Regions from separate parts of the Micromonospora sp. C41 genome, predicted to be linked through region 2. Evidence: riboswitches for the same ligand, from Rfam matches in the RefSeq annotation. Region 2 holds a riboswitch; the other holds the start of a gene.
What was found. Region 2 has a riboswitch for cobalamin ahead of KBX43_RS00315 (peptidase). Riboswitches for the same ligand answer to the same signal wherever they lie in the genome.
Positions count from the first base shown of each region.

Region 1: another riboswitch for cobalamin. It lies ahead of KBX43_RS01830 (ribonucleoside-diphosphate reductase subunit alpha); the one in region 2 lies ahead of KBX43_RS00315 (peptidase).

Region 1 is NZ_JAGPXP010000001.1:605,490-621,879, forward strand. Features, by position in the region: gene KBX43_RS01785 (type III PLP-dependent enzyme) at 1-1,193, opposite strand, end outside; gene KBX43_RS01790 (class I adenylate-forming enzyme family protein) at 1,186-2,685, opposite strand; gene KBX43_RS01795 (acyl carrier protein) at 2,682-3,926, opposite strand; gene KBX43_RS01800 (inositol-3-phosphate synthase) at 4,003-5,217, opposite strand; gene KBX43_RS01805 (DegT/DnrJ/EryC1/StrS family aminotransferase) at 5,257-6,531, opposite strand; gene KBX43_RS01810 (glycosyltransferase) at 6,637-7,761, shown strand; gene KBX43_RS01815 (condensation domain-containing protein) at 7,776-9,215, shown strand; gene KBX43_RS01820 (MFS transporter) at 9,254-10,489, shown strand; gene KBX43_RS01825 (ribonucleotide-diphosphate reductase subunit beta) at 10,511-11,539, opposite strand; gene KBX43_RS01830 (ribonucleoside-diphosphate reductase subunit alpha) at 11,530-13,926, opposite strand; cobalamin riboswitch at 14,039-14,255, opposite strand; gene KBX43_RS01835 (PrsW family glutamic-type intramembrane protease) at 14,376-15,203, shown strand; gene KBX43_RS01840 (LysE family translocator) at 15,239-15,865, opposite strand; gene KBX43_RS01845 (acyl-CoA thioesterase) at 15,869-16,381, opposite strand.
Region 2 is NZ_JAGPXP010000001.1:218,399-225,213, forward strand. Features, by position in the region: gene metE (5-methyltetrahydropteroyltriglutamate--homocysteine S-methyltransferase) at 1-1,622, shown strand, start outside; gene KBX43_RS00305 (Ig-like domain-containing protein) at 1,746-3,377, shown strand; gene KBX43_RS00310 (alkaline phosphatase PhoX) at 3,592-4,752, shown strand; cobalamin riboswitch at 4,954-5,090, shown strand; gene KBX43_RS00315 (peptidase) at 5,188-6,231, shown strand; gene KBX43_RS00320 (hypothetical protein) at 6,300-6,752, shown strand.

The sequences.
Region 1 (16,390 bases), 390 kb from region 2:
GTCAGGGTCAGCCGGGACGTCTCGACGACGCGGTCGCCGTCGCAGACGACCTCGACCGGCGCCGGGTGGCCGAGGAAGGCCAGCAGGCTCGCCGAGAGCCCGTACGCCCCGACGTTCGGCACGGCGAGCACGTCGCCGGGCCGTACGTCGGGCAGGCTCGCGGCTCGGGCCCAGGTGTCCAGCGGCGTGCACAGCGGCCCGGCGACGATCGCGGCCTCCAGTGGCGCGCCGTCGCGGTCGTCAGCGGCGTGCAGGGCGGGCACGAGCGGCGGCAGCCGGCGCAGGCCGGACATCCCGCCGAGGTGGTTGATGCCGGACTCCAGCACCACCACCGGCGTGCCCTGCGACCGCTTGACGTCCAGCACCCGGGTCAGCAGCGTGCCGGCGGTGGCGGTGAGGAACCGTCCCGACTCGAAGGCCACCGCGGGCGCGCCGTCGCGCCAGCCGGGGAAGAGCCCGTCCAGGGCCGGGCCGACCCGGTCGGCGAGGCCGGTCAGGTCCGCGTTGTGGCCGGGCCGGGCGAACGGCGCGCCGAAGCCGCCGCCGAGGTCGAGCAGGGTCAGGTCGATGCCGAGCAGGTCCCGCAACCGCCGGGCGGTACGCGCCGCGGCGGTGAACTGGGACACCAGCGCGTCCACCGAGTCGACGTTGCTGCCGGTGTAGAGGTGGAACCCGCGTACCGGGGCCGACGGGCGGGAGCGGAACCGGTGCGGTTCCCGCTCGATCCAGTCGGCGTCGGCGCCGAACTGGGACGCGACGCCGGTCATGGTGAGCCCCTGACCCGGGTTGGGCACCCGGTCGTTGACCCGCAGCAGGCAGCGCAGTTCGACGCCGTGCGCGGCGGCGATCCGGTCGGCCTGGTCCAGGCCCTCGGGAGAGTCGACGGAGAACCAGCGGACCCCGGCACGCACCGCCTCGGTCACCTCGGCGTCGCGCTTGCCCGGTCCGGTGTAGAGCATGCGGTCACCCGGCACGCCGGCCCGCAGCGCCGCGGCCAGCTCGCCCGGCGAGCAGATCTCCGCGTCGCAGCCGGCGGTGTGCAGCGCCGCGACCAGTGCCGGGTGCGGGTTGGCCTTGAGCGAGTAGAACAGCCGGCTCGGCGCGGGCAGCGCTGCGACCAGGGCGGCGTGGCTGGCGCGTACCCGGGCCAGGTCGTAGCGGTAGGCCGGGGTGTCGAAGGGCAGGTCAGCCATTGTGCTCACCCGCCAGCCGGGCCAGCGCCCGCCGGTCCACCTTGCCGTTGCCGGTGAGCGGCAGGTCGGGCAGCACGACGCAGCGCGCCGGCACCTTCATCTCCTCCAGCTGCTCCCGTAGCCGGCGCAGCACGTCGGCGGGGGTGAGCGCGGCCACCACGAACAGCGTCGCGCCGTCGTGGCCGTCGGCCGGCGGCAGCACCCCGGCCGCGGCCACGCCGTCGACCCGGTACGCCGCGGCCTCCACCTCGGTGGCGCTGACCCGGGTGCCCTTCTCCTTGTAGACGTCGTCGCGCCGGCCGGCGAAGTGGACGTACCCGTCGTCGTCCACGTGGCCGTGGTCGCCGGTGTGCAGCTGCGGGAAGAGCCCGTGTACGCGGCGGAACCGCTGGGCGGTCAGCTCGGGCCGCCGCCAGTAGCCGGCCATCACGTGCGGGCCGCGTACCACCAGCTCGCCGGGAACGCCCGGTGGTTGACGCCGCCCCTCGGCGTCCACTGTGAAGATCTCGGTGCCGGGCAGCGCCCGCCCGCAGGCGCCGGGCCGGCGCAGGTCGGCGTCCGGCGGCATGATCGCCGCGCGTTTGCACTCGGTGAGGCCGAACATGAGCTGGACGCTCAGGCCGGGCAGCAGCCGGCGCAGGCCGGCCAGCACCTCCGGGGGCATGGCGGCGCCGGTGTTGGTGAGCAGGCGCAGCGGCGGGCGCGGCGCGCCCGCCCGGCCGAGCAGCCGCAGCAGGTTGATCGCCAGCGACGGCACGCAGGGCAGCACCGTGGCGCCGGACTCGACCAGGTTCACCAGCAGGCGGCCACCGGTCTCCGCGCTGTCGCCCAGGCGCAGCCGGGCGCCGGCGACGGTGCTGAGGAAGATCTGGTAGAGGCCGTAGTCGAACGACGGCGGCAGCAGGACGTGCACCACGTCGTCGGGCCGGTAGCGCAGCTCCGACTGGATCGCCCGGACGGCGAACGTGACCTGGGCGTGCGTGGAGACCACGGCCTTCGGCATGCCGGTGCTGCCGGAGGTGTAGATCAGGCAGACCGGGTCGACGGCGAGCGGGGCCGGGCCGGTGGGCGCGTCGCCGATCGCCGTGGCGGACGCGGCGTGCCGCGCCTCGGCCGCGCCTCGCACCGGGACGCCGCGGGCGCGGGACAGGCCGGTCAGGACCGGGTCGTCGGTGAGGACCAGGACCGGTTCGGCGTCGTCCAGCACGTGGGCGAGGGCGACCTCGGGGGCCGGCGTCCGGAGAACGACGAAGACCGCGCCGGTACGGGCGACCGCGTACAGCAGCGCCGGCAGCGTCGCGTCGGCGGGCAGCGCCACCAGCACCCGGTCGCCGCGCCGGACGCCCTGCCCGCGCAGCCAGCCGGCCAGGCGCAGACTGTCGGCCCGCACCTGACGGTACGTGCGCTCGACGGTCCCGTCCCCGGCGGCGGGCGCGTCGGGGCGCGCGCCGGCGGTGCGGTCCAGCAGGTCGTGCAGCAGTTCGGCACTCATCGGGCACCTCCGGTGGCGGCGCCGAACATGGCGCACAGGGAGCCGACGTCGCGCAGGTCGGCCGCGGAGAGCGCGGTGGCCGGAACCTCGACGCCGAGCCGCCGCTCGACCCGGTCGATGACGTCCACCAGCCGGAACGAGTCGAAGCCGGGAAGCTCCCGGAGCACGTCGGTGGTGCGCAGCGTCGAGCCGTCCAGGTCCAGGGTTTCGCCGAGCGCGCCGAGCACCGCGGCGCGTACGCCCTCCCCACCTGCCGCCTCCGGCGCGGGCGGCACGGCGTCGTAGCCGGGCGTGGCGGCCGGTTCGGCGATCGACTCCAGCGCGGCGAGATGGTCGGAGATCAGCGCGCCGAGCGCGTCCACCAGCTCCGGCGCGGCCGGCCGGCCCGCCTGGGCCCGCCGCAGCGCCACGTAGCTGCGCGTGGCGAGCTGCTGCCAGCGGGCTGCCTGCCCGGCCAGCGCGGCGACGGCCTCGGGCCGGACCTCGGCCAGCCAGCGCTCGTGCAGGTCGCGTGCGCGCGCCAGCAGCCAGACGTCGAGCACGAAGCGGTGCAGCCCGGCCACGGTGTCCAGGGCGGCGCCGGTGCGGTCCAGGTAGCGGGCGATCTCCGGGCGGGCCCGGCGAGCCCGGGCGGCGTTGCCGGCGAGCATGGCGGGCACGTCGATCTCCGGCGCCGGGTGTGCCGTCACCGCCAGCGTGTGCGCGCCCCCGGCCAGCGCCGCGTCGAACGCGGCGGTGGGCAGCCGCCACACGCCGGGCCGCGCGGGGCCCCAGGCGGTGTCGTTGTGGTACGCGTCGACCACTGTTACCTGATCCGGTCCGGCCTCGGTGACGAGGAAGCTGTGCCGCATGTGCTCGTGCCCGTGGTAGGGACACCACGGCAGGTCGTACGCGTCGGCGGTGACGTAGAGCGGCTGGCCGGGCGCGCACAGCCGGCGGACCTGCGGGCCGTCGAGCTGCATCCACCGGCCCTCGACGCGCAGGCCCAGCAGGTCGACCGCTTCGGCGGCCCGGTCGTCCGAGGTCGCCTCGACGGAGATCAGAGCGTCCTGATCCCGGGTGCGGAACCCGTACCGGGCGCCGAGGGCGAGATGGCTGCCGGACCCGTTCGCGTAGTCGGCGAGCAGAGCGAAGCTCGTCTGGAGACAGTCCAGCGCGGTCGCGTGCAGACCGGTCAGGATCGGCGTCCACACCGGATCCGTGCTCGGCCGGTCCGGCGCGTTCGGGACGTGTGGGGACATGGGAGGCTCCTCGATGCGGATACGTGGGGCGGGGCCGCCGGCGCGGGAGTCGCCGCGCCGGCGGCCGGTACGAAGGTCAGCTGTCGCCGCGGCCGTCCAGCCCGTTGGCCCAGCTGGCGAGCGCCTGCGCCTGCTCGGCCAGCGCGTGCTCGTCGGTGCCGATCGGGTCCTTGAAGAAGAACCCCAGCTCCTCGATCGGGCCGACGTGCCCGGCGCGGTGCGCCGCGGCGGTCAGCCGGGCCAGGTCGAGCACCAGCGGGGCGGCCAGCGTGGAGTCCACCCCGCTCCAGGTGAGCTGCATGGACATCCGGACGCCGAGGAAGCCCTCGAACGAGACGTGGTCCCAGGCGGTCTTGTGGTCGCCGAGGTCCGGCACGTTGTCGATGTGCAGCGGGGCGGTGACGTCCTCACCGAGCAGCGCGGGCAGCACGCCCGACTTCGAGCTGAGCTTGCTGCGGGCGTTGCGCGGGTCCTCCAGCGTCGCGCCGTCACCGCCGCCGAGCAGGTTTACCCCGGCCCAGGAGAGCACGTGCAGGGCGCGGCTGGTGAACATCGGCGCCAGGGCGGTACGCAGCAGCGTCTCCCCGGTCTTGCCGTCGGAGCCGGCGAACGGCACCCGCTCCCGCTGCGCCAGCATCTCCAGCGCGGGAAGCCGGGCGCCGGTGGACGGGGTGAAGTCGACGAAGCCGCAGCCGGCCCGGAACGCCGCGTACGCGACCACCGAGCTGGCCGGCAGCGCCTTGTCGTCCGGGTCGGCCAGGGCGCGGGTCAGCGCGTCCAGGTCGTCGTGCTCGGGCCGGTGGTCGGCCGGCGGCTCGGTGGAGGACACGTTGATGACGACGACCCGGGACAGCCCGTGGCGGGCGCGGAACTCCTCGATGTCGCCGGCCAGCCGGTCGACCACCTCGGCCAGCGGTCCGGTCTCGGTACGCGCGTCGTAGCCGGTGCGCAGGTTCTGCTCGACCTCGGGCAGGCTGCCCCGCACGGCGGCCAGCACCGGCGCCGGGATGACACCGGAGTCGACGAGCGACTCGGCCTTCTTCTCCAGCGGCGTGTCGACGATGTCGTGCCCGCCGACCACCAGGTCGGTCCAGCTCACCAGCGGCGCGTCGCGCAGCATGCCGGTGTCGGTGACGCAGCCGGTCGAGTCGGCCATGCCGGCGCGCAGCGCCAGCAGACCGGTGATCGCCGTGGTGGCGACCGAACCGCGGGCGCCGTTGAGCCACACGCCGACGGGTGCGTCCGTTTCGGGGGACGGGGCGTGCGAGGTCTCGCGTTGGGTGACGGTCACGGGAAGACTCCTTCTCTGGGTGCGCCGGGACGGCGCGGTTCAGCGGGTGAGCACCTTGGTGACGGCGGCGGCGATGTCCTCCATGTCCTGTTCGGTGCCGAGGAAGGTGCTGTGGTGTGTCTGGACGGTGTGTGCGGCGAGCCACTCGGTGTTGGGGTACGTGCGCTCCCGGTGGATCGCCGCGAAGCGTTCGGCCAGCGGCGCGAGCAGCGGCTTCGTCCACGGCTGCAGCAGCCGGCTGCGGTGCAGCGGCTCGTCGGTGCAGTAGAACCGCCGGCCCAGCTCGGCGGTGAGCGCGGCGGCCACGGCGGCGTTGTCCAGGCCGGCCGGCAGCTCGTCGAAGACGATCGTGCCCTCGTAGATCGAGATGCGGGTCTGCCCGGGCGCCGGTTGCAGCAGCCGTACGCCGTCGACACCGTCCAGCAGGTCGCCGAGCAGCCGGTAGTTGTGGTTGCGCACGTCGTGCTGGCCGTCCAGGACGGCCAGTTGCGCGCAGGCCACGGCGGCGGAGAACTCGCTCAGGCAGAAGTTGGCGCCCTGCACACCGGCGCTCTCCTCCAGGTCCAGTTCGCCGGCCGGCGTCCGGTCGCCCCGGTAGCGGCGCGAATCGGCCCGCAGCTCCTCGAGCACCGGCGCGAGCGTGTCGTCGTCGGTGACCACGGCCCCGCCCTCACCGCAGGTGAGGACCTTGCCGTGCTGGAAGCTGAAGCAGCCGAGCCGGCCGAGCGAGCCGGCCTGGCGGCCCTGCCAGGTGGCGCCGTGGGCCTGCGCGCAGTCCTCCACGACGGAGATGCCGCGCGGCCGGGTGACCGCGTCGAGCGCCGGCACGTCGGCCATGTTGGAGGCCCAGTGCACGGCGACCACGGCCCGCGGGTCCACGGACAGGTCGAGGTCGTCCGGCCCGACGCAGCCGGTGTCCCGGTCGACGTCGACGAGCACTGGGACCAGGCCGGCGCGCAGCGCGGCGGTCGCGGAGGCGGTCCAGGTCAGCGCCGGTACGAGCACCGTCTCGCCGTAGCCGAGGCCGAGTGACTCCAGGGCCACCACCAGGGCACTGGACCCGTGGTCGACCGGCACGCAGTGGCGGGTGCCGACGTAGCGGGCGAAATCGGCGGCGAAACGTCGCTCGAACAGGACGGTGTCGCCGACGGACGGGCTGCTGATCGCCCACCGGCCGCCGGTCAGCACCGCGGACAGGTTGGCGGCGGCATCCGGCGCGGGGGTCGGCCAGCGTGGCCATGGGCGGTCCGGCGGGCGGACCGGCCGGCCGCCGTCCACGGCGAGCCGCCGGTCGATGGGGATGGAGGTCGTCATGCCTTCGACCTTGATGGCCATCGATACATCAGCGGTACATGTGCGATGGCCGCAACGGCCGGCGCTGTGTATCGGCGCTGTACCCCGGTGGTCGAACCTCGGGGCATGAGCCGATCCGCATCGCCCGTGGGCGAACCGACCGAACCCCGCGCCGTCACGCGCGGCGTCTCCGTGGTCATCCCGGTCAAGGACCGGGTGGCGGAGATGCGCCGCCAGCTCCGCAGTCTGCGCGACGCCGCCCCGAACTGCCCCGAGCCGGTGGAGGTGGTGGTCGTCGACGACTCGGCGCCCGCCGCGGCCGCCGCCCACCGGGCGGCCTGCGCCGAGTACGGCGCCCGCTACGTGCGCGGGCCCCGGCACGTCGGGGCCAAACGGAACCTGGGCGTCCGGCACGCCCGCCACGACCTGGTGCTGTTCACCGACTCCGACTGCCGGGTGCCGGCCGACCTGATCACCCGGTACGCGGTCCGGCTGCGCGCCTCCGGCGAGGAGGTCGCCGGCGTCACCGGCCCGGTGATCGTCGAGCCCGGCGACAGCGCGTTCTTCCGCGTGATGCGCCGCTCCTACCTGCTGCTCGGCGACCTGACCCGGCCGCTGCACTACGAGCGCGTGTCCTGGGGCGCCGGCGCGAACATGGCCGTCAAGCGCGCCGTCTTCGAGGCGGTCGGCGGGTTCCCGGAGGACTCCCCGATGCCGCTGGGCGGGGAGGACCTGCACCTCGGGCTGCTCCTCACCGACGCCGGCTACGTGCTGCTCACCGACCCGGACGGCGTGGTCACCCACGACACCGGCGTCGCCGACACCTTCCGCGCGGTCGCCTACCGGTTCACCACGTACGGGCGCTCCGAGCAGTGGCTCTGCCTGGCCCACCCGCACCGGCGCCGGTTCGTGCTCAACACCGCCAGCACGCTCGCCGTGACCGCGCTGGCCGGGCTGCTGACCGCCCGGCGCAGCGGGGGACGCAGCCTGCTCGCGGTGCCGGCCGTCGCGGCCGCCGTGATCGCCGCGAAGACGCCCGGCCGGCTCGGCGGCGACCGGGGACCACGCGCGGTGGCCGAGTCGGCGGCCTGCGCGGCGATCGAGACGCTCTTCGACGGGGCCGCGTTCGTCACCTCGCTGCGGCTCGGCCGTCCCGACCTGCTCTTCACCGGCTTCCGCGCGCCGGACGAGGCGGACTACCAGCCGGACGAGACGGACCACCGGCCGGTCGCGCCGGTGCTGGCGGCCTGACGGGGGGAGTGGCAGTGCCGACGACGTACCCGCTGGCCCCCGGCCAGCAGATGATGTGGGAGTTCATGACCGCGCTCGACCCGGCCCGTCCCGGCGCCTCACGGCTCGTGGTGGTGGAGTTCCGCCGGTTGCGCGGCACGCTGCGGGTCGACGTGCTGCGGCAGGCGATGCAGGATGTGGTGGACCGGCACGACGCGCTGCGGATGCGGTTCGACCGCATCGGCGTGCAGCCCGAGGTGCGGATCCTGCCGCACGTGGAGTCGCCGCTGGAGTACGTCGACCTGTCCGGACTGCCGCCGGCCGAGCAGCAGGCCCGCGTCGAGCAGATCGCGTACGCGCACCGCAACGACGCGTTCGACCCCGGCCGGGCGCCGCTGTGGCGGGCCGCGCTGGTCCGGCTCTCCGCGACCGAGCACGTGCTCGCGCTCTGCTTCTTCCACATGGTCTCCGACGGCTGGTCGTGCCGCGTCGTGGTGGAGGACCTGTGCCACGCGTACACGGCCCGGCTCGGCGCGGCCGACCCGCAGCCGCCGCTGGGCGTGGACCCGGCCGCGCTCGCCGCGCTCCAGGAGGCGGAGCAGTCCGGCAACGGTGTCGACGCCGCCGCCCGGGCCGCGTACTGGCGGGACCGGCTGCGGCCGGTGGAGCCGTACCAGCTGTTCCCGGCGGCGCCGCCGGCGCCGGACGTCGCGCTCAGCGCCGAGGTGGCCACCCGCTTCGCGTTCCCGCCCGAGATCACCGCGCGGCTGCGCCCGGCCGCACGGCGGGCCCGCACCAGCCCGTACGTGCTGCTGCTCGCCGCGTACCTGGTGCTGCTGTCGCGGCGGGCCGGCCGGTCCCGGGTGGTGCTGGGCACCACCACGCTGGGCCGGGAGAGCCCGCTGTCCCGGCAGCTCGTCGGGCAGTTCACCAACAACGTCTACCTGCCGGTCGACGTCGCGCCGGACGCGCCGATGAGCGCTGTGGTCGGCGCCGCGCACGCCTCGCTGGCCGGGGCCGTCGCGCACGCCACCGCGTACCACCGGCTGGCCCGGGCGGTCCGTCCCGGCTTCGCGGCGATCCGCCCCTGGCCGGACAACCACCTGTTCGACGCCTGGTTCCAGTCCGCCGCGTCGGCGTCGCCGGTGCTGCACTGCCCGGACCTGCGGGTGGAGCCGGTCGACATCACCGCCCGGGCCGCGCCCGGCACGCCGCCGCCCGTGGTCGCCGCGGACGTGCCGCCCGAATGTCTGCCCGTCTGGGTCAAGCGGGGTTCACCGATCGTCGTGGTGGACGACGACCGGGCCGGCGGCGTGGTGATCCGCAACCGGGGTGTCTTCGGCGACGACCTGGTACGCGGGCTGATCGACGACTACGTCGCGGTGGTCTCGGCGCTCGTCACCGACCCCGGCACCACACCGGAACGGGTACGCCTTCCTGACGGTGCGTGCTTCCTCGACCACGCGATCGGGTAGGAGTTCCGACGGACCGATCCCAGAGAGGTACGACGACCATGACGGACACCTCGACGAACCAGCACACGACGGAGCAGCCCGCGCCGCCGGTGCCCCGCTCGGCCGTACGGGCCCGCTGGTCGGTGGCGCTGCTCTTCGTCATCATGGGCCTGGCCATCGGCGGGTGGTCGGCCCGCGTGCCGGAGGTGCGGGACGCGGTAGGGGTCGGCAACACCGGCTGGGGCCTGGCGAACATCGCCACGAACGCGGGGGAGCTGGTCTCCCTGGTCGTGGTGGCGGTGCTGATCAGCCGGATCAACACCCGCCGGCTGGCGCTGGCCGGGGCCGCGCTGATCCTGCTCAACGCGCCGCTGCTGGCCGCGTCCACCACTGTGGTGGCGCTGGTCGGCGGCCTCGCGGTCTGGGGCTTCGCGGCGAACCTGCTGGCCACGCCGATGAACGCCCAGTCGGTCGAGGTGCAGAAGCGGTACGGGCGGCCCATCCTGTCCACGTTCCACGCGGGCTTCAGCATCGGCATGCTGGTCGGCGGCCTCTGCGGCACCGGGGCCGCGGCGATCGGGATGTCGCCGTCGGCGCAGATGGCCGTCACCAGTGTCCTGCTGGGCGCGCTGCTGATCGGCACGCACCGCTGGCTGCCCGACACGCCCCGCCAGGAGACCAAGGACGGCGAGGCGCGGCGCCGGCTGCGTGACCGGTTCACCCCGCAACTGCTGCTGCTCGCGGTGATCGCCTTCCTCGCCTCGTTCATCGAGATGGCCGGCGCCCAGTGGAGCGCGCTGTACGCGACCGAGGTGGCCGGCGCCACGGCGGTGCTCGCCGCGGCCACGTACACCTGTCTCTCGCTGGCCGCGACCGTCGCCCGGCTGTTCGGCGACCGGCTGGCCGGCCGGGTCGGGCGGATCCGCTTCGTCCGGCTGTCCGCGCTGGTCGCGACAGCCGGCGTGGCGCTGCCGGTGGCGTACCCCCATCCGGCGGCGGTGATGGCCGGGTTCGGACTGCTCGGGTTCGGCCTGGCGTGCGTGACCCCGACGGTGCTCGGCTTCGCCGGTGAGCAGCCGGGCCTCACGTCCGGCGAGGGCGTCTCCGTGGTGGCGATGGGCCAGTGGCCGGGCGCGCTGCTCGCGGCGCCGGTGATCGGCCTGCTCGCCGGCGCGCTGGACCTGCGTACCGCGTTCGTGGTGGTGGCCGTGCTGGCGCTCGCCGTGGTGGCGTTGATCGGGCGGGTCCGGGCGGCGGCGCTGCCCGGCGAGAGCCCGGCCCCGCCCCGGCCGTGACGGCCGGGGCGGGGGCGGCGGTCAGAAGTCGTCGTCGAACGTGACGCTGCCGGTCACCCCGACCTGGTACGCCGACACCCGCCGCTCGAAGAAGTTCGACAGCTCCTGCACGTCCTGCAACTCCATGAACGCGAACGGGTTGGCGCTGCCGTACATCGGGGCGATGCCGAGCACTGCCAGGCGCCGGTCGGCCACGTGCTGGAGGTACTCGCGCATGTCGGCCAGCGACATCCCCGGCACGCCCTGGCCCAGCAGGTCCGCGGCGAAGCTCACCTCGCACTCCACCGCCTCGGCCAGCATCTCCTTCACCTGCTTCTCCATCTCGGCGTCGAACAGGTCCGGTTCCTCGGCGCGTACGGTCTCCACCACGTCGAACGCGAACGCCATGTGCATGGACTCGTCCCGGAACACCCAGTTGGTGCCGGAGGCCAGCCCGTTGAGCAGGCCCCGGGACCGCAGGAAGTAGACGTAGGCGAACGCGCCGTAGAAGAACAGGCCCTCGATGCACGCGGCGAAGCAGATCAGGTTGAGCAGGAACGCCCGCCGGTCGTCGCGGGTCCGCAGTTCCCGCAGCTCGAAGATCGAGTCGATCCACCGGAAGCAGAACTCGGCCTTGCGGGCGATCGACGGGATGTTCTCCACCGCGGCGAACGCGGCGAACCGTTCCTTCTCGTCCGGCACGTACGTGTCGAGCAGGTTCAGGTAGAACTGGACGTGCACCGCCTCCTCGAACAGCTGCCGGGACAGGTAGAGCCGGCCCTCGGGCGAGTTGACGTGCTGGTAGAGGTTGAGCACCAGGTTGTTGGCGACGATCGTGTCGCCGGTGGCGAAGAACGCCACCAGCCGCGACACCAGGTGCCGTTCGGCGGGGGACAGCTTCGCCAGGTCGGCGAGGTCCGAGTGCAGGTCCACCTCCTCGACCGTCCAGGTGTTCCTGATCGCGTCCTTGAACCGGTCGAAGAAGCGCGGGTAGCGCATCGGCCGCAGGGTCAGGTCCATGCCGGGGTCGAGCAGCATGTGCCGGGTCGGTGCGGTGGTGGTCACTGGCATGCCTCGCAGCTCTCGGGGTTCTCCAGGGAACAGGCCAGCGCCTCGTCGTCGCTCACGGCGGAGACCACGCCGGGCACCGGGGCGGGCACCGGGGCGACGGTGGCCTGCTGGATGCGGGTGGCGGGACGGGAACGCAGGTAGTAGGTGGTCTTCAGCCCGGCCTTCCAGGCGTACAGGTACATCGAGGACAGCTTGCCGATGGTCGGCGCGCTCAGGAACAGGTTCAGCGACTGGGACTGGTCGACGAACGGCGCCCGCGCGGCGGCCAGGTCGATCAGCGCCCGCTGCGGCAGCTCCCAGGCGGTGCGGAACAGCTCCCGCACCGGCGCGGGCAGCTCGGTGATGTCCTGCACCGAGCCCTCGGCCCGCTTGATCCGGTCGCGGACCTGCGGCGTCCACAGCCCGCGCGCCTTCAGCTCCCGCACCAGGTACGTGTTGACCTGGAGGAACTCCCCGGACATCGTCTCGCGCTTGAACAGGTTGGACACCTGCGGCTCGACGCACTCGTAGCAGCCGGCGATGGAGGCGATGGTGGCGGTCGGTGCGATCGCCACCAGCAGCGAGTTGCGCAGCCCGCCTGCGGCGATCCGCTCACGCAGCGCCGCCCACCGTCCGGCCTGCGCCGGCTCCGCGCCCCACAGGTCCGGGTGCAGGTCACCCTTCGCGGCCCGGGTCTGCGGGTACGCCGGATGCGGCCCGAACCGCTCGGCCAGCCCGGCGGAGGTCTCCAGCGCGGTCAGCAAAATCTCCTCCTGCACGCGGGTGGACAGCTCCTTCGCCTCGGGGGAGTCGAACGGCAGGCGCAGCGTGAAGAACGCGTCCTGCAACCCCATCAGGCCGAGCCCGACCGGCCGCCAGCGCGGGTTCGACGCAGCCGCCTGCTCGGCCGGGTAGTAGTTGATGTCGATCACCCGGTCGAGGAACACCACAGCGGTGCGGACCGTGGCGCGCAGCCGCTCCCAGTCCACCCCGTCGGCGGTGACGTGGGCACCGAGGTTCACCGAGCCGAGGTTGCACACCGCCGTCTCGGCGTCGTCGTTCACCTCCAGGATCTCGGTGCACAGGTTGGACAGGTGGATCACGTTGCCCGGCTCACCGGTCTGGTTGGACAGCCGGTTCGCGGCGTCCTTGAACGTCATCCAGCCGTTGCCGGTCTGCGCGAGCGTGCGCATCATCCGCCCGTACAGGTCCCGGGCCCGTACCGTGCGGACCGCGTTCTTCTCCGCCGCCCGGTACGCGGCGTCGAACGCCTCCCCGTACAGGTCGGGCAGCTCCGGGGCGTCCGACGGATCGACGAGCGACCACTCGCCGTCGGCCTCGACCCGGCGCATGAACTCGTCCGGGATCCAGTTGGCCAGGTTGAGGTTGTGCGTACGCCGGGACTCCTCGCCGGTGTTGTCCCGCAGCTCCAGGAACTCCTCCACGTCCGGGTGCCACGGCTCCAGGTAGACGCAGGCCGCGCCCTTGCGCCGGCCACCCTGGTTGACCGCGGCCACCCCGGCGTCGAGCGTCTTGAGGAACGGCACGATGCCGTTGGACCGGCCGTTCGTGCCCCGGATCAGCGCGCCCCGGCCGCGCACCCGCGACCAGGCGATGCCGATGCCGCCGGAGAACTTCGACAGCTTCGCCACCTGGTGGTAGCGCTCGTAGATCGAGTCCAGCTCGTCGCGCGGCGAGTCGACCAGGAAGCACGACGACATCTGGGTGTGCCGGGTGCCGGAGTTGAACAGCGTGGGGGAGCTGGGCAGATAGGCCAGGCTGGACATCAGCCGGTAGAAGCCGACCGCCTCGCCCGGGGTGCGGGACAGCCCGCAGGCCACCCGTAGCAGCCAGTACTGCGGCGTCTCCACCACCAGCCGCGACTGCGGGTGCCGCAGCAGGTAGCGGTCGGCCACGGTACGCAGTCCGAAGTACTCGAACCGCCTGTCGCCGTCCGGGTCCACGGCGTCGTCGAGCTTGCGGGCGTGCCGGGCGACGAATGCGGCCGTCTCGTCGCCGATCAGCCCCAGCCCGTGCGCGTACGCGATCGACTGGCTGAAGCTCGCCACGCCCTGACCGCGGACCTCCTTGTCCACGTACGCGGCCAGCAGCCTTGCCGCCAGCTTCGAGTACTGCGGCTCCTCGCCGATCAGCTCCGCCGCGGTCTGGATCGACAGCCGGTCCAGCTCGGCGGTGGTCGCCCCGTCGTAGAGCCCGCTGATCGTCTTGGTGGCCACCCGCAGCGGGTCCACCTCGTCCAGGTCGGCGACCCAGCGTTCGACCGCCCGGACGATCTTGCCGACGTCCACCGGCTCGGTGTCGCCGTCCCGTTTGCGTACCCGCATCGCCGGCCGGCGGGCCTCGGACCCGCCGCCGGTGGCCGGCGGGCTTTCCTGCACGACAGTCATGACCTCTCCTCGCTGTCACCGTCTGGAGACGGCGGGAGACGCCAACGGGCACGGCGCGGCCGGCCCGGCTGCTGGCGTCGGTCGTCCCGCGCGACCTCCGGCCGCCGTACGCGGAGGCGCACGGCGCGCTGGCAGGTCTTCGGACTCGCGGGCCCGACCGGGGTCGCCGGTCGCCTACCGGCCGTCGCTTCCCAGGCCGGTGGCCCAGTGCTGTTGACGGCTGTCGTTCCCACTCACCGCTGCGGGGCAGTCCCGGATTTCCACCGGGTTCCCTCTTGCCTCGGCCCCGCCCCGGAGGGCTCGGCCGAACCAGCTGCGGCACCACCATATATGGCGGTGGGGGCGGTTGGGCAACACCAGATGTCGTGTCGGGCGTGTCGCATGGATCTCACTGTCCACAGTGCCTACCCCCGATGCCGGCGCTCGCCGCCGGGCGCGATACTCGGCGTATGGGGAATACCGGACGCCGCTGGGCGTGGGTGGCGGTCCTGCTCGTCGGCGTCGGGCTTCACCTGCTGGTGCTGGAGACACTGTCCGGCACCGGCACCGTCACGTTCGTGCCGGCGCTGATCGTGCTCGGCGCGTGCGTCGCGCCCGCCACGTTCCTGGCCTTCGCCCAGGGGCGGCCGGCCCGCCGCCCGGTCCCCGGCTCCGTCGTCGGCGTCGCCGCGCTTCTCGGCGGCGTGGTCGGCGTGGTCGCCGCCGGCTGGCTGGAGTACGGCACGCTGCACCGCCTCGGCGTCCTGCCGATGGCGCTCGTCGGCCTGGCCGAGGAGACCGCGAAGCTGATCGTGCCGGCCGGCATCCTGCTGCTGTGGCGGCGGCACCGGTCACCGGCGCAGGGCCTGGTGATCGGCGTGGCCTCCGGCGCCGGGTTCGCCGCGCTGGAGACCATGGGGTACGCGTTCGCCGCGTTCGTCGGGTCGGAGGGCAACCTCGGCGCCGTCGAGCGGACGCTGCTGGTTCGCGGTCTCACCGCGCCCGCCGCGCACCTGGCCTGGACCGGGCTGACCGCCGCCGCGTTGTTCACGTTCGCCGCCGCGCCCGGTGGCCGGAGACTGGCGGCGTTCCTGCTCACCTTCGCCGCCGCCGTCACGCTGCACACCTGCTGGGACACGTTCGGCACGCAGCCCGCGTACGTGTTCATCGGCGGTGTGTCGCTGGGCTGGGTGCTGCTGCGCCTGCACCTGGACCGCGAGCGGCCCGCCGCCCCGCCCCGGGCGCCGGAGCGTGATCCTCACCAGCTCGCCGAGGTGGCGGGGTCGGAGCCCTCCTGATGCCGCCATCTCGGCGAGCTGGAGTCGAGCAAGCGTCAGCCGGCGGCCAGCCGGACACCGAGCGCGACGAAGGCGACAGCGCAGAGCCGGTCGACCCGCCGCGACCAGCGGCTGTCGCCCCAGCGGCGGGCGAACCGCCCGGCGCCCACGCCGAGAGCCAGGTCCACGGTGAGCTGCACCGCGACGAACAGCGCGCCGAGCAGCACCAGCTGTGCCGCCACCGGGCCCGCGTCGGGCCGGACGAACTGCGGCAGGAACGCCACGCTGAACAGGATCATCTTCGGGTTGAGCAGGTTCGTGAGCAGCCCGCGCCGGAACGCCCGCCCGGCGCCGCCGCCGTCCGCCCCGTCCGCCGCGACGCCGGGCCGGCCCGTGCCGCGCAGCGCCCGCAGGCCCAGCACGATCAGGTACGCCGCACCGGCCCACCGGATCGCGGTGAACAGCACCGGGGACGCGGCGATCACGGTGGCGAGTCCGGCCACCACGGCGGCGACGTGCACCGCCTCTCCGGCCGCGACCCCGAGCGCCGCCACCGCCCCGGCCCGCGCGCCGTACCGGGTGGCGTTGGCGAGCACGAACATCATGTCCGGCCCGGGGGTGAGCATGAGCACCACGATCGCGGCCAGGTATCCCGCGAGCGTGGCCGCCGACAGTCCGAGCACGCCTCAGCCCTCCTCGGCGCCGTCGAGCAGCGCCCGGCGCAGCGCCAGCCGGTGTTCGCGCCGGATCTGCGCCTCCCGGTAGCGCCGCCGGTCACCGTCGGTGCCGGGCAGCAGCGGCGGCACCGGCCGGGGCTGGCCCTCGTCGTCCACGGCCACCATCACCAGGTGCGCGGTTGCCACGTCCACCGGCGGCACTGCGCGGTCCCAGCGGTCCGCGCTGACCTTCACGGCCACCTCCATCGAGCTGCGGCCGGCCCAGGTGATCCGGGCGTCCACGTGCACCACGTCACCGACGCGGACAGCGCGCAGGAAGGCTGTCTCGTCGATGGCGGCGGTGACGGCCGGTCCGTCGGAGTGGCGGGCGGCGACCACCCCGGCGACCGAGTCGATCAGGTTGAGGATCCGGCCGCCGTGCACCGTGCCCATCAGGTTGGTGTGGTGCTGGTCCATGATCTGCGACAGGGTCAGGTGCGACGCCGACGGTGGTCGGCCGGTGAGGGTGATGGCATCGGTCACGGTGCGGTT
Region 2 (6,815 bases):
CCTACGTCGCCGACCGGAGCGCCGCCGAGATCGACGCGCTGCGGGAGGCGTACACCCGGCTCGGCGCGGTGGAACAGCGGCCGGCGATCTTCGTCGCCACCTATTTCGGCGAGCTCGGTGACGCGCTGCCCGCCCTGCTCGACACGCCGGTCGAAGCGGTCGGCGTGGATCTGGTGGCCGGGCCCGGCAACCTGCGGCGGCTGGCCGGTGCGGGACCGCTGCGCGGCAAGACGATCGTGGCCGGCCTCGTCGACGGCCGCAACGTCTGGCGTACCGACCTGCGGGCCGCCGTGGCGGCCGGTGCCGCCGTCACCGCCCTCGCCGACCACGTCGCCGTGTCCACCTCGTGCTCGCTGCTGCACGTGCCGGAGGACCTGTCCGCCGAGACCGCTCTCGACCCGGCGCTGCGTCAGCGGCTCGCCTTCGCCCGGCAGAAGGTCGATGAGGTCGTCCGGCTCGGCCGCGCGCTGCGCAACGGCACCACGTCCCTGCCCGAGCCGCTGCCGCCCACCCCTGCCGCCTGGCGCGACGACACCGTACGCGGTCGGCTCGCCGCGCTGCGCGCCACGGATCGGCAGCGCGGCGCGTACCCGGAGCGTGCGGCGGCACAGCAGGCCCGGCTGAACCTGCCGCCCCTCCCGACCACGACCATCGGATCGTTCCCGCAGACCGACGAGCTGCGCCGCGCGCGTGCCGAGCACCGGGCCGGGCGTCTCGACGACGCCGCCTACACGCAGCGGATGCGCGCCGAGGTCGAGCACGTCGTCCGGCTCCAGGAGCGGCTGGGCCTGGACGTGCTCGTGCACGGCGAGCCGGAACGAAACGACATGGTCCAGTACTTCGGCGAGCAGCTGGACGGGTTCGCCGCCACCGAACACGGCTGGGTCCAGTCCTACGGCTCCCGATGCGTGCGTCCGCCCGTCATCTACGGCGACGTGGCACGCAGGGCGCCGATGACCGTCAACTGGTCCACCTACGCGCAGTCGCTGACCGACCGGCCGGTCAAGGGCATGCTCACCGGCCCGGTCACGATCCTGGCCTGGTCGTTCGTCCGCAGCGACCAGCCACTGGCAGACACTGCGGACCAGGTCGCGCTCGCCCTGCGCGACGAGTGCCGTGATCTCGAGGCAGCCGGTATCCGGGTCATCCAGGTCGACGAGCCGGCGCTGCGTGAGACGCTGCCACTGCGCAGGGCGGACCAGAAGGCGTACCTGGACTGGGCAGTCGGGGCGTTCCGCCTGGCCACCTGCGGAGTCGCCGACGACACCCAGATCCACACCCACCTGTGCTACTCGGAGTTCGGGGAGGTGATCACGGCCATCGACGCCCTCGACGCCGACGTCACGAGCATCGAGGCATCCCGCTCCCGGATGGAGGTCCTCGACGACCTCGCCGCGATCGGATACCGCCGGGGTGTGGGGCCCGGCGTCTGGGACATCCACTCACCCCGGGTGCCGTCCCACGACGAGGTCGTCGGCGCGCTGCGCCGGGCCGTGGCCGCGGTGCCGGCCGAGCGGCTGTGGGTGAACCCCGACTGCGGCCTCAAGACGCGCGGCTATCCCGAGGTCGAGGCGTCCCTACAGCACCTGGTCGCCGCCGCGGCCGAGCTGCGCGGACGCTGAGCCGCCGGCCGGGCGGAACGCCGCGCCGTTCCGCCCGGCCCGGGCCCGGTTCAGCCCTTGACAGGCCGTGCCCGGAGCGCCGAGGCTGCATGAAGTGATGTATGTCGATGTTACGGGGGCATGATGCGACGCAGGATCTTCGCGCTGGCTACAGCAGCCGCGGTCGTCGTCGGCGGGGCCATGACGATGGCGCTGCGGCCGGCCTACGCCGCGACGGCGTGCACGGTGGACTACACCATCACCCGGGAGTGGTCCAGCGGCTTCTGGGCCGAGCTCACCGTCACCAACCTGGGCGCTCCCGTCACCGACTGGTGGCTGCGGTTCCGGCAGGCGAACGGTCAGACGATCACCATGGGCCTCGACCGGCTGCCGGACGGATACACGCTGGGCAGCGGCGAGATGTATCCGATGACCATGCTCCGTCCGCCGGCGGGATCCACGCTGCCGACCGGCGCCTCGGTGACGGTGCGGTTCGGCGGCAACTACCAGGGTGCCGACCCCGAGCCGACCGACTGGGTGTTGAGCGGCCAGCCGTGCGACGGGGACGGCGCCGACCCGACCGGCTCGTCGCCGCCGCCGGCCTCGGGGAGCCCGCGGCCCAGCCCACTGCCGGGCGGGCCGTCGGTGGCGCTCACCTCGCCCCGGCCCAATGACTTCTTCGCCGCGCCGGGCGTCATCCCGATCCGTGCCGAGGCCACGGCGGCGCCCGGCCGGCGGATCGAGCGGGTCGAATTCCGCGAGCGCGGCAGGCTGCTCGCCGTGGACACCACCGCGCCGTACGCGTTCGACTGGCGCGGCGTGCCGCCGAACAGCGGCACCCGCGTCACCGCCACCGCCTACGACAGCAGCGGCGCCCAGGCCACCGCCGAGGTCCGCGGCATCCGGGTGCTCCCGCCGCAGGCGCCCGGCGCCGCGCCTGCGCTGAAGGCGTTCGGCAACCGCATCCTCACGGTCACAGCCAGTCCGAGGCCGTACCGGCCCCGTGGAATCATCCGGTCGGCCGCGCCCGGCGAATGCGCATGGGGACCGATCCACTGGGACGGCCCGGTCGACGACGCGTCGGTAGGCGCGCTGCGGGCCCGCGGCGTCAACGCGGTACGGGTCGTGCTGAGCGACGCCTGCTACGCCTACACCGGCAGCCCTGCCGATCGGCAGAACCGCGTCGGCTACCTCGACGAGGCGGCCCGGTACGTCGACCGGCTCGTCCGGGCCGGCATCACACCCATCGTGTCGCTGCGGCAGAGCGACATCTCCGCCACCCGCACGTTCTGGAGCGCGGCGGCGGAGGTGTTCGGCGACGACAACGCAGTGGTCTTCGACATCTCGCCGTACGACTTCCCGGCGGTCGGCGGCACCGATCCCGCGGCGGTCTGGACCTGCTGGCGCGACGGCGGATCCGAGTGCGCCGGCGCCGGTCTGCCGAACTTCGGCGTGCAGGAGCAGATCCGCCTGCTTCGCGTCCAGGGCTCGTTCAACCTGGTCCTCGCCGCCGGGATCGACGGCGGCAACGATCTGAGCCGGTGGCTGGAATATCGCCCGGCTGACCCGGACGGCCGCAGCGTGGCCGCCGCCTGGCGCGTCGACGACCGCTCGGCCTGCGCCACGCCGGCCTGCTGGCGGTCCACGCTGCTCCCGGTCGCCGCCCAGGTGCCGCTGGTCGCCACCGACGTCAGCGCCGGCTCGGGGGCGCCGACGTTCGTACCGCGGACTGTCGCCTGGCTCGACCAGCACGGCATCGGCCACCTGCGCCGATGACCGGGGGAGGGGAGGTCGCGGCCGGAGGGCCGGTCAGACGGCCGCGCGCGCCCACTGCTGGTTGGTGCCGCTGCCTCTCCTACCCGTACGACCCCTCGACCGGGTCGGCGTGGGCGGGACATCGCACATCGAGTCGTCCATCGACGTTCATCCAACAGATCGGCGTGCGTAAGCTCCGCACGGTCGGATCCATGGAACCTACGGAGGAGGGTCCATGGATCGTCGAACGATGTTGCGGGCCACCGTTGTCGGTGCGGGCGCCCTCGCCCTGCCGTTCACGGCGTGGTCGGCGGCGTACGGAGCCCCGGCACAGAACGCGGCGGGGCCCTACGGCGGGCTTCAGGCAGCCGACGCCAACGGCATCCAGATGCCGGCCGGGTTCACCAGCTCGATCGTCGCGCGGTCCCGGCGGACGGTGCCGGGGACGTCGTACACCTGGCACGACGCCCCGGACGGCGGCGCCGTGTTCCCGAACGGCACCGGCTGGATCTACGTGTCGAACTCCGAGGTGTCGGCCGGTGCGGGTGGCGGCACCTCGCGACTCGTCTTCAACTCCAGCGGCGCCGTGGTCGGGGCGTCGCGGATCCTCTCCGGCACCAACAACAACTGCGCCGGTGGGAAGACACCGTGGAACACCTGGCTCTCCTGCGAGGAGGTGTCCCTGGGCCGGGTCTTCGAGACGTACCCCCTCGGCGGGTCCGCGGTGGCGCGTCCCGCGATGGGCCGGTTCAAGCACGAGGCGGCCGCGGCCGACCCGGTCCGCCGGGTCGTCTACCTGACCGAGGACGAGACCGACGGCAAGTTCTACCGCTTCGTGCCGGCCACCTGGGGCGACCTGTCCGCCGGAACCCTCCAGGTCTTCCGCGCCGGTACGGCCACCTCCGGCACGTTCACCTGGGCCACGGTGCCCGACCCGGACGGCTCGCCCACCCCGACCCGGCAGCAGGTGTCCGGCGCGAAGACGTTCAACGGTGGCGAGGGCTGTCACTACGCGGACGACACCGTCTGGTTCACCACGAAGGGCGACAACCGCGTGTGGCAGGTCAACCTGGCCGCCGGCACGTACGAGCTCGCCTACGACGACAACCTGGTCAGTCCGGGCGCCCCTCCGCTGACCGGCGTCGACAACATCACCGGGTCCACTGCAGGTGACCTCTACGTCGCCGAGGACGGCGGCAACATGGAGATCTGCATGATCACGCCGGACGACAAGATCTCGGTCTTCCTGCGGATCACCGGACAGAGCGGTTCGGAGATCACCGGGCCGGCGTTCACCCCGGCGGGGGACCGGCTGTACTTCTCCTCGCAACGCGGCACGACCGGCTCGTCGTCCGGCGGCATCACCTACTGCGTCACCGGTCCGTTCCGCCGTTGACCGGCTCCCGGTCCCGCCGGCAGTGACCACACGGTGAGGGACGCCCGGTCCTCACCGGGCGTCCTTCACCGGCGTGCTCCACGCGGACGCGCCGGGACGACGGCCTCTCGACGTCGGGGTGTGAAACCGCCGATTCCGCCGGCCGTCACGGCACGTGGCCGGTTCCTGGCGCATTGACATCGGCGCACCGGCCACAGCAGACTGTCGCGACAACTCAACCACCGCGTGTACGTGCGGGGGAAGACCGGTCGAAATCCGGCGCTGGCCCGCAACGGTAGGCCGCCCAGAGAACTCTGCGGCGGCGAGCCCGAATACCCGTCGTACGCGTGCAACCGCTCCCCACCCGTCGTGGCCCACGGGTCGGAGTCCCGGACGCCCCCGCGTACTGCGGTCGTCCGGGCTTTCGACGACCGCCGGGCCGGAAAGGCGCTTCCGATGGTCGTCCGCCGAAGTCGGCACCGCCTGCTCGCGCTCCTCTGCGGCGTACTCGCCGCCCTCACCCTCACCACACCGGCCGTCGCCGCCCCCGATCGCGCCGCCCTCACCCGCCCGGAGGCCGCCGCCGGCTGGCTCGCCCGGCAACTCGTCGACGGCGAACGCTTCGAGGCGGTCTTCGACGGTGTCGCCTACCCCGACCAGGGGCTGACCCTCGACGCCGTGTTCGCCTTCGCCGCCGGCGGCGTCGCCGACGACCACGGCGCCGGCGCGCTGGCCTGGGTCACCCGGCCGGACATCCGCGACGGCTACCTCGGCGACGGCGTCTCCGAGGCGTACGCGGGCGCGACCGCCAAGCTCGCCCTCGCCGTGCAGGTGCGCGGCGGCGACCCGGCCGACGTCGGCGGGGTGGACCTGATCGCCCGGCTGCGTTCGCTGCAGACGCCGGCCGGCCGGTTCAGCGACCGGTCCGCGTACGGCGACTACAGCAACGCGTTCAGCCAGTCCTTCGCGCTGCTGGCGCTGGACCGTACCGCGGCCGGGGCGCCACCGGCGGCGGCCGCCTGGCTGGCCGGCACCCGATGCCCGGACGGCGGCTACCCGCTGCTGCCCGCCCAACCGGTCTGCACGTCCGACGTGGACGCCACCGCGCTCGTGACGCAGGCGCTGCGCGCCGCGGACCGTCCGGCCGACGCCGCCGCCGGGCTGCGCTGGCTGGTGTCCGTTCAGCGTGCCGACGGCGGCTTCGCCAACGCGGCCGGCACACCGAACGCCAACAGCACCGGCCTCGCCGCGCAGGCCCTGCGCGACGGTCACCGGCTGCCGGCCTGGGCGCGGTCCCGGGCGTTCCTCGCCGGACTCCAGGTCGGCTGCGCCGGGGCGCCCGCCGACCGGGGCGCTGTCGACTTCGACGGTGGCGGCTTCGACCCGGCCACCGCGCCCCGGGCCACCGCCCAGGCCGTCCTCGGTCTCACCGGGGTCGGGTACGCCCGTCTGTCCGCCGCCGGCGCCGACCCCGGCGCACCGGTGCTCGCCTGCCCGTGAACCGCCTCGCCGCTCACCCGATCACAGGAGGACCCGTGTTCCGTCACCGTCCCACCGCCCGCACCTGGATGGCCGGCCTGCTGGCCGCCGTCGTGGCCGGCGTCGCGCTGACCGCAGTCGAACCCGCGCCCCGGTCGGCGCACGCCGCCGCCTGCGTCGGCACCTCGGGAGTCACTGTGGTCGTCGACTTCGCCGCGCTCGGCGGCGGCGTACAGGTCGCCTGTGCGCCGGGCGATCCGGCCACCGGCCTGGCCGCGCTTCAGGCCGCCGGCTTCACCGTCACCGGCACCGCCCGCTGGGGCCTGGCCTTCGTCTGCCGGATCAACGGCAAGCCCACCGCCGCGACCGAGCCGTGCGTCAACACCCCGCCGGCCACCGCGTACTGGTCGTACTGGCACGCGTCCAGCGGTGGCTCCTGGTCCTACAGCACGTCGGGGGCGACCGGCTACAACCCCGCGCCGGGCAGCGTCGAGGGCTGGTCCTTCGGCGCCGGCGCCCCGCCGAGCATCGCCGCTCCCTGAACCGCGGCTGCGAACGGTGTGACCAGCGGCGCACCGGGTACCGGCAGCTGCTCTGGCGTCGTC